Regions from separate parts of the Actinoplanes sp. NPDC051859 genome, predicted to be linked through region 1. Evidence: predicted binding sites of a transcription regulator. Region 1 holds the regulator's gene; the other holds the start of a gene.
What was found. Region 1 encodes HrcA, which represses chaperone genes, less so after heat shock. Its sites were predicted from a motif close to GGTTNGCACNCTCNNNNNGAGNGTGCNAACC; they were not measured.
Positions count from the first base shown of each region.

Region 1 (4,205 bases):
GTCATGGCCTGGACGGCCAGCTCACCCCGATCACCCTTGGCGATGCCCTGGACGACGACCAGGCGGGGGTTCGGCTCGGGGGCTACCGTCCGCTCGCCGACCTCGACGTCGATGCTGCCCCGGCCGACCGCGGTGACCTCGGCCTGGACTGCGCCGCCGCGGCCGTCGGCCAGGATCAGCACCTCACCGATCCGTAGCCGCTGCACGTCGGCAGCGTGATGGCCCTCCCGCCCGGCCAGGGTGAAACGCCGGGCGGTCGGCAGGTCATCGACCAGGAACAGGGGTGCGGACACGGTCAGTGGCCGTTGAAGGCGTCCCGCATGCGCGAGAAGAACCCGCCCTGCTTGCTCAGCTCGGCCACGTCCTCGCCGCGCGTCTTGGCAAAGTCGCGCAGCATCCGCTCCTGGTCGGCGGTGAGCTTCGTCGGAGTCTTCACGTCGAGGTGCACAAACAGCTCACCGCGGCCCTGCCCGCGCAGGTGCGGCACGCCCTTGCCGCGTACGCGCAGGGTCGAGGAAGGCTGCGTGCCCGGCTTGACCTCGATGTTTTCCTCGGAGTCGAGGGTTTTGATGGTCAGCCGGGTGCCGAGCGCCGCCGCCGTCATCGGCAGGGTGACCCGGCAGTGCAGGTCGTCGCCCTTGCGCGAATAGACATCGTGCGGGCGCTCGTGGATCTCCACGTACAGGTCGCCGGCCGTGCCGCCGCCGGGCCCGACCTCGCCCTGCTGGGCCAGCCGGATCCGCATGCCGTCCTCGACCCCGGCCGGGATCTTGACGGTCAGCGACCGCCGGGTCCGGATCCGGCCGTCACCCGCGCAGGTCGGGCAGGGCTGCGGGATGACCGTGCCGTGCCCCTGGCAGGCCTGGCAGGGGCGCGACGAGACGACCTGACCGAGGAATGTGCGCTGCACAGACTGCACTTCACCGCGGCCGCCGCACGTCTCGCAGGTAGCCAGGTGGGTGCCGGGTGCGGTGCCGGCGCCGGTGCACTGGGTGCAGAGCACCGCGGTGTCGACGGTGATCGGCGCCTCGACGCCGAAGGCGGTCTCGACCAGGTCCAGCTCGAGCCGCAGGATCGCGTCTGCCCCGGGCCGGGTGCGCGGTCGGGGTCCCCGGCCACCGCCAGCGCCGCCGGCAGCCGTGCCGAAGAACGCGTCCATGATGTCCTGGAAGCCCACGAACGGGCCGGCGCCACCGGGACCGCCGGGGCCGGCACCTCCGCCGCCGCCGGGCGCGAGCGGGTCGCCACCCAGGTCGACTATCTGCCGCTTCTGGTCGTCGGACAGCACCTCGTACGCGGCGTTGATGTCCTTGAACTTCTCGTGCGCCTCAGGGTCCGGATTGACGTCCGGGTGGTACTGACGGGCCAGCTTGCGGTAGGCACGCTTGATCTCGTCGTCGGTGGCTTCCCGGCTGATGCCCAGAATTCCGTAGTAGTCCTTGGCCACAGGTTTCGAGTCCTCATGTCTGCCCCGCGCGGTGCGCCGGAGACCGTCGTCGCTTGTCCGTCAGTTCTGTGCCAGCAAATCGCCAACGTAGCGTGCCACGGCACGCACGGTGGCGATCGTTCCGGGGTAGTCCATCCGGGTCGGCCCCAGCACGCCGAGGCCCCCCACGATCGTCGCGCCCGGTCCGTATCCGGTGCTCACCACGGACGCCGCCCGCAGGTTGTCGATCTCGTTCTCGTCGCCGATCCGGACCCGGGTGGTGCTCGGCTCCACCTCGCCGATGAGTTTGAGCAGGATGACCTCTTCCTCGAGCGCTTCCAGCACCGGGCGCAACGAGCCTTGGAAGTCCAGGACACCGCCGCGGGTCAGGTTGGCGGTGCCCGCGAGTGCGAGACGTTCGTCACTGCGCTCGACGAGGGTCTCCAGCAGCACCGAGGCGACGCACGCCATGGTGGTGCGTTTCTCCGGGTCGGACTCGTCGACCAGCGCCTGGACCAGCGGCGGCGTGTCGGCCAGCTTCACGCCGGACAGTTTCGTGTTGACCTTGCGCCGCATGTCGAGCACGTCGTCGGGCGTGGCCGGCAGGGGCAGCTCGACGAGTCGCTGCTCCACCCGACCGGTGTCCGCGATCATCACGAGCATGACCCGCGTGGTGGAGATCGGCACCAGTTCCAGATGGCGCACGGCCGAGCGGGACAGGCTCGGATATTGCACGACGGCGACCTGCCGGGTGAGCTGAGCAAGCAGGCGCACCGTGCGGTGCACCACGTCGTCCAGGTCGACCGCCCCGGCCAGGAACCGCTCGATCGCCCGCCGCTCGGCCGGGCTCAGCGCTTTGACCCGCGACAACCGGTCCACGAAGAGCCGGTAACCGGCATCGGTGGGCACCCGACCTGCACTGGTGTGCGGCTGGCGGATGTAGCCCTCCTCCTCCAGCACGGCCATGTCGTTGCGGACGGTGGCCGGCGAGACGCCGAGCTGGTGCCGCTCGACGAGGGCTTTGCTGCCGACGGGCTCCTGGGTGGCGACGTAGTCCTCGACGATGGCGCGGAGCACCTCGAGCTTGCGGTCATCCAGACTCATGACCCCTCCCCCGCTCCGCAACCCGGTCTCTGGCACTCCGACGACTTGAGTGCCAGTCTACGACGCCGCCGACTCGGACGCGATGATCGTCCGCCGATGCCGGTGCTACTTAGCCGACTGTCTATTGTTCGACCTGTCCCGGGTGTTGCTCTCGCCACGATCGACCTGCGCACCTACCGTGTCTGCCATGACTGAACCGCCGCGCCCGCCCGGTGAGGGAAACCCCTCGGACCCCACCAGGCCGATCAACCCATATGGCAACGACCCCTCGGCACCTCCGCCGCCCCCGGCGTACGGCGCTCCCCAGCCCCCGACCTATGGCACCCCGCCGCCCACCTCGGGTGCGGGCGGCTACCCGCCGCCGAGCTCCGGCGCTGGTGGCTACGGCCCACCGCCCGGCTCCGGCGCCCCATACGGCGGTCCCCCGCCCGGCAAGCAGCCCTACGGCCCGCCCGGCGCGTACGGCCAGCAGCCCGGCTACCCGCCGCAGGGCTACGGCCAGCCCGTCGGTGGCGGCGATGACAAGACCTGGATCCTGGTCGCGCACTTCGGTGGTGCGGCCGGCGCCTTCCTCGGCGGCGGCTGCTCCGGCTGGATCGCGCCGCTGATTGCCCTGCTGGCGCGCGGCAACCAGTCGCCGTACGTGCGGGCCGAGGCGGTCAAGGCGCTGAACTTCCAGATCCTCTGGTCGATCATCGCGCTGGTCGGCTGGATCCTCGTCTGCATCGTGATCGGCGTCTTCATCGGCATCGCGGCCTGGCTGGTCGCCACGATCGTCGGCGTGATCGCCGGGGTGAAGGCGAACAACAACGAGCCGTACAACTACCCGATGACGATCTCGATCATCAAGTAGCGCGGCGTCGGGCGGTCCGGTTCAGTCGAGCCGGATCGCCCGACTCAGCTGGACCGCCCGGCCGTCGTGGTCGGTGCCCTGAACCAGGATCGTGCCCGTCCGCGCGGACTGCACCGGCAGCACCGCCACCGACACGTCGTCGCCGACGGTCACTTTCACGGTCGCCAGGATGACGGTTTTCGCCGCCTTGCCCTGCCCGTACGATTCCCGGACCGTGAGCGCGCTGCCCGGGAGCAGCGAGGTGCCCTGCACGACGATCTTGACCTTCTTCGGCACTGCTGTCCGGCTCAGCGACAGCGCGGCGGGCGTCCAGCGCGCCCGGCCGGTCGCGGTGACCCGGGCCGACTTGCCGCCCGGCCCGTAAGCCTCCACCGCGTAGGTGTGGTTGACACCTCCGGAGACCCGGTCGGTGTAGGTGGTGCCGACCAGATTGCCCAACGACACCCCGTCCCGGAAGATCTGATAGCCGGTCAGCGGCGCGGTCGCCGTGCCCCGCACCGGCGCCCAACTCACCCGCAGCGCCTCCGCCAACGGCGCCACCATCAGCGCGGTGGGCGCGGCGGGCGCCGTCAGAAGCGGCGGCGTCCGCACCGGTGCCGGGGTCACCGTCTTCGTCGGGCTCGGTGTCGGCGCCTTCGTCGGCGCCTTCGTGGGCGCAAGCGTCTTAGTGGGCGCAGGCGTCTTCGTCGGCGCAGGCGTCTTCGTCGGCGCAGGCGTCTTCGTCGGCGCAGGCGTCGGTGTCTTCGTGGGAGCCGCAGTCGGCGTGGGGGTCGGAGCGGGCGTCGGCACCGTGGGCGTGGGCGCCGGCACCGCCGGCCACTC
Region 1 is NZ_JBITBX010000002.1:56,585-60,789, reverse strand. Features, by position in the region: gene ACIA1L_RS04135 (16S rRNA (uracil(1498)-N(3))-methyltransferase) at 1-293, opposite strand, end outside; gene dnaJ (molecular chaperone DnaJ) at 296-1,447, opposite strand; gene hrcA (heat-inducible transcriptional repressor HrcA) at 1,508-2,530, opposite strand; gene ACIA1L_RS04120 (DUF4870 domain-containing protein) at 2,718-3,383, shown strand; gene ACIA1L_RS04115 (S8 family serine peptidase) at 3,405-4,205, opposite strand, start outside.

Region 2 (4,205 bases), on a different contig from region 1:
GGCCGGCCCGCTCGGCACCCGCGGCACCCTGCTCATCCTCGGGGTAGTCACCGTCTGCGCTCCCCTAGCCTGGCTGCTCTCCCCGGTCCGCGGCCTGCGCGACCTCACAGACCTGCCACAGCCCCAGCCGGACCGCGAGCTCGACACCAGCCTCCGCTAGCGGCAACGGAAAACGGGCCGCCCCCAAGGGGACGGCCCGTTTCGGTGTAGCAGTGGACTCAGAAGTCCATGTCTCCGCCGCCCGGGGCGCCGGCCGGGGCCGGGGTCTTCTCGGGCTTGTCCGCCACGACCGCCTCGGTGGTGAGGAACAGCGCGGCGATCGACGCGGCGTTCTGCAGCGCCGAGCGGGTGACCTTGGCCGGGTCGATGATGCCCGCGGCCAGCAGGTCGACGTACTCGCCGGTGGCGGCGTTGAGGCCGTGGCCGGCCTCCAGGTTGCGCACCTTCTCCGTCACGACGCCGCCCTCGAGGCCGGCGTTCACGGCGATCTGCCGCAGCGGGGCGTCGAGCGCGACCTTGACGATGTTGGCACCGGTGGCCTCGTCGCCGGTCAGGTCCAGCTTGTCGAACGCGGTCTTGCCGGCCTGCACGAGCGCCACGCCACCGCCGGGCACGATGCCCTCCTCGACGGCCGCCTTCGCGTTGCGAACGGCGTCCTCGATGCGGTGCTTGCGCTCCTTGAGCTCGACCTCGGTGGCCGCGCCGACCTTGATGACCGCAACGCCGCCGGCCAGCTTGGCCAGGCGCTCCTGCAGCTTCTCGCGGTCGTAGTCGGAGTCCGACTTCTCGATCTCGGCGCGGATCTGGTTGACCCGGCCCTGGATCTGCTCGGCGTTGCCGGCACCGTCGACGATGGTGGTCTCGTCCTTGGTGATGACGACCTTGCGGGCCTGGCCCAGCAGGCTCAGGTCGGCAGCGTCCAGCTTGAGGCCGACCTCTTCGCTGATGACCGTGCCACCGGTGAGGATGGCGATGTCGTCCAGCATGGCCTTGCGGCGGTCACCGAAGCCCGGGGCCTTGACGGCGACGGACTTGAAGGTGCCACGGACCTTGTTGACGACCAGGGTGGCCAGGGCCTCGCCCTCGACGTCCTCGGCGATGATGACGAGCGGCTTGCCGCCCTGCATGACCTTCTCGAGGACCGGGAGGAGGTCCTTGACCGCGGAGATCTTGCTGTTCGCGATGAGGATGTAGGGGTCGTCGAAGACGGCCTCCATGCGCTCGGCGTCGGTCATGAAGTAGGCCGAGATGTAGCCCTTGTCGAAGCGCATGCCCTCGGTGAGCTCCAGCTCGAGCCCGAAGGTGTTGCTCTCCTCGACGGTGATGACGCCTTCCTTGCCGACCTTGTCCATGGCCTCGGCGATGATCTCGCCGACCGTGGAGTCACCGGCGGAGATGGAGGCGGTGGAGGCGATCTGCTCCTTGGTCTCCACGTCCTTGGCGAGCTGCTGCAGGCCCTCGGAGACGCTGGCAACAGCGGCCTCGATGCCCCGCTTCAGGGCCATCGGGTTGGCGCCGGCGGCAACGTTGCGCAGACCCTCACGAACCAGCGCCTGGGCGAGGACGGTCGCCGTCGTCGTGCCGTCACCGGCAACGTCGTCGGTCTTCTTGGCGACCTCCTTGACCAGCTCGGCGCCGATCTTCTCGAAGGTGTCCTCGAGCTCGATCTCCTTGGCGATGGACACACCATCGTTGGTGATCGTGGGGGCGCCCCACTTCTTCTCGAGCACGACGTTGCGGCCCTTGGGGCCGAGCGTCACCTTGACGGCGTCAGCGAGCTGGTTCATGCCCCGCTCGAGGCCGCGACGAGCTTCCTCGTCGAATGCGATGATCTTGGCCATTCGGCTGTGTCCTCCTGGACATTCGCGGCGCCGGGCCTGCTCGGCCTAGCCCTCCGCACGGTGAGGAAACGCTTTCGGACGTCACCACCTGGCGATGCGACGTCCGGTAGGTCGAGCCGGATAGCCCGCGACGACCGGTCCCGTGCTGCGACACCGATGGCGGCGCCGTAGCCGTGACCCCACCGTCCCGACCTGCTGGCACTCACGTGGCGCGAGTGCCAAGAACTTGTTTAGCACTCTCGGGGGTCGAGTGCAAGGACAACGACCACCCCCGGGGACCGTACGGGAGAAGCGGCGCGGGGAGCTGCAATAGCGCCATCCCCCTTGCCTGACCCCGGACAAACAGGTAGTACAAGCAGCATGACCAGCACTTTGGCGCCAGCGCTCGCCGTGCACCGGGTGCGGGCCGATGACGCGGCTCGGATGCGTGCGCTGCGGCTCGAGATGCTGGCCGACAGCCCACTCGCCTTCCTGGAGACACTGGCCCAGGCGGCCGCCCGCCCACACGCAGACTTCTGCCGCCGCATCGAGTTGGCAGCTGGCGGCCCCCGCCTGGCTCAGTTCGTCGCCGATCCGCACAGGGAGACCGGCCCCCACGGGGAGAACAGCCACGCAGGTGGTCGGCTGATCGGCCATGCGGGCGGGACGGTGCTGCCCGAGGATCCGGCGACGACGGTGGTTTTCGCGGTCTACATCACCCCGGCGCACCGCCGGACCGGTGTGCTCGACTCCCTGCTGGAGGCGGTGGCCGAGTGGTCACTCGCCAGCGGCCGGCGCGAGCTCATGCTCGAGGTGGTGCTGGGCAACGACCGGGCGGTGCGGGCGTACGAGCGGTTGGGCTTCGAGGACACCGGTGTGCGAGTCCCGCACCCGGTCATTCCCGGCCTGCGCGAACTGCAGATGCGCCGCCGAGCATGACCGGGCGGCGGTGGCGGCTGACGCGGTCGGTGCTCACCGCCGTCAACGGCACCACGCTGGCCGGGCTGGGGATCGCCGTGCTGACCGGTGCGAAGGTGCGGCGGGGCCGGGACGGCATTCTGGTCGCGGAGGGTTACCGGCGGCGGATTCCGCCCGCGAGTTGCTTCACCGTCGGGTCGGTCATCATCACCCGGCGGTCCGCCGAGTGGCTGCTGCACGCTGACCGCGCCGAGCTACTCGCCCACGAAAGCCGGCATGCAGATCAGTACGCCGTCCTCGGTCCGCTCTTCTGGCCGGCTTACTGGGCGGCCTGTGGTTACTCCTGGCTGGCGACCGGCACCTACGGCAGTCGGAACTTCTTCGAGCGGCACGCGGGGCTCGACTCGGGCGGCTATGCCGAGGCGCCGCTGCGACCACGGTGGCGGCGGAAAGCTCCGTAGCGAAGTTTGGTCGGGAGGACGCGCGCACAGCGCCTCCGGCACTGGGTCGTTGGGCCCCAAGAGATTGTCGCCAAGCTCGAGGTGGGGCCGCGTACGGCGTCGCGTCCTCCCGCGTAGAGCATCCTGCCGATCCCGAGATCCGCGCGCAAGACCTCGCGGGTAGGAAATCTCGACGTACGGCTGATTACTGACTACACAGTGTCATCCCAGCAATCCGGCGTCGCGGGCGCCGCGCAGGGAGGGCTGGATCCGGTGGGTGGGGCCAACCAGTTCGGCGACCGCGTCGATGGTTTTCAGGCCCTCGCCGGTGTTGTAGACAACCGTCTCCTTCTCAGGGTCGAGCCGGCCGCTTTCCACGAGCTTCTTGAGCACCGCCACAGTCGTGCCGCCGGCGGTTTCCGCGAACACACCGGTGGTCCGGGCGAGCAACCGGATGCCCTCGCGGATCTCGTCGTCGTTCGCGTGGTCCATCCAGCCGCCGGTGCGCTGGACGGCCTCGATGGCGTACGCCCCGGCTGCCGGGTCGCCGATGTTGAGCGACTTCGCGATGCCGGTGGGCTTGACCGGCACGATCTGGTCGGTGCCCTGGTGCAGCGCGGCGGCGATGGGGTTGCAGCCGGTGGACTGGGCGCCGAACACCGTCCAGCCGTCCGCGGGCGCCTCGACCAGGCCGATCTCGACGAGCTCGCTGAACGCCTTGTCCACCTTGGTCAGCAGTTCGCCGGAGGCCATCGGGATGACCACCTGGGCGGGGATGCGCCAGCCGAGCTGTTCGGCCACCTCGTACCCGAGCGTCTTGGATCCTTCGGCGTAGAACGGGCGCACGTTGACGTTGACGAAGGCGGTGTCCTCGAACTCGTCGGTTTCGACGAGCTCGCCGCAGAGCCGGTTGACGTCGTCGTAGGAGCCGTCGATGGCGACGAGGTCGCCGCCGTACACCGCCGAAGTGATGATCTTTCCGGGTTCGAGGTCGCCGGGGATGAACACGATGCTGGGTACGCCGGCC
Region 2 is NZ_JBITBX010000004.1:230,149-234,353, forward strand. Features, by position in the region: gene ACIA1L_RS12070 (MFS transporter) at 1-160, shown strand, start outside; gene groL (chaperonin GroEL) at 219-1,841, opposite strand; gene ACIA1L_RS12080 (GNAT family N-acetyltransferase) at 2,202-2,759, shown strand; gene ACIA1L_RS12085 (hypothetical protein) at 2,756-3,199, shown strand; gene thrC (threonine synthase) at 3,401-4,205, opposite strand, start outside.
Region 2: the regulator HrcA is predicted to act here: its motif matches at 2,035-2,065, upstream of groL (chaperonin GroEL).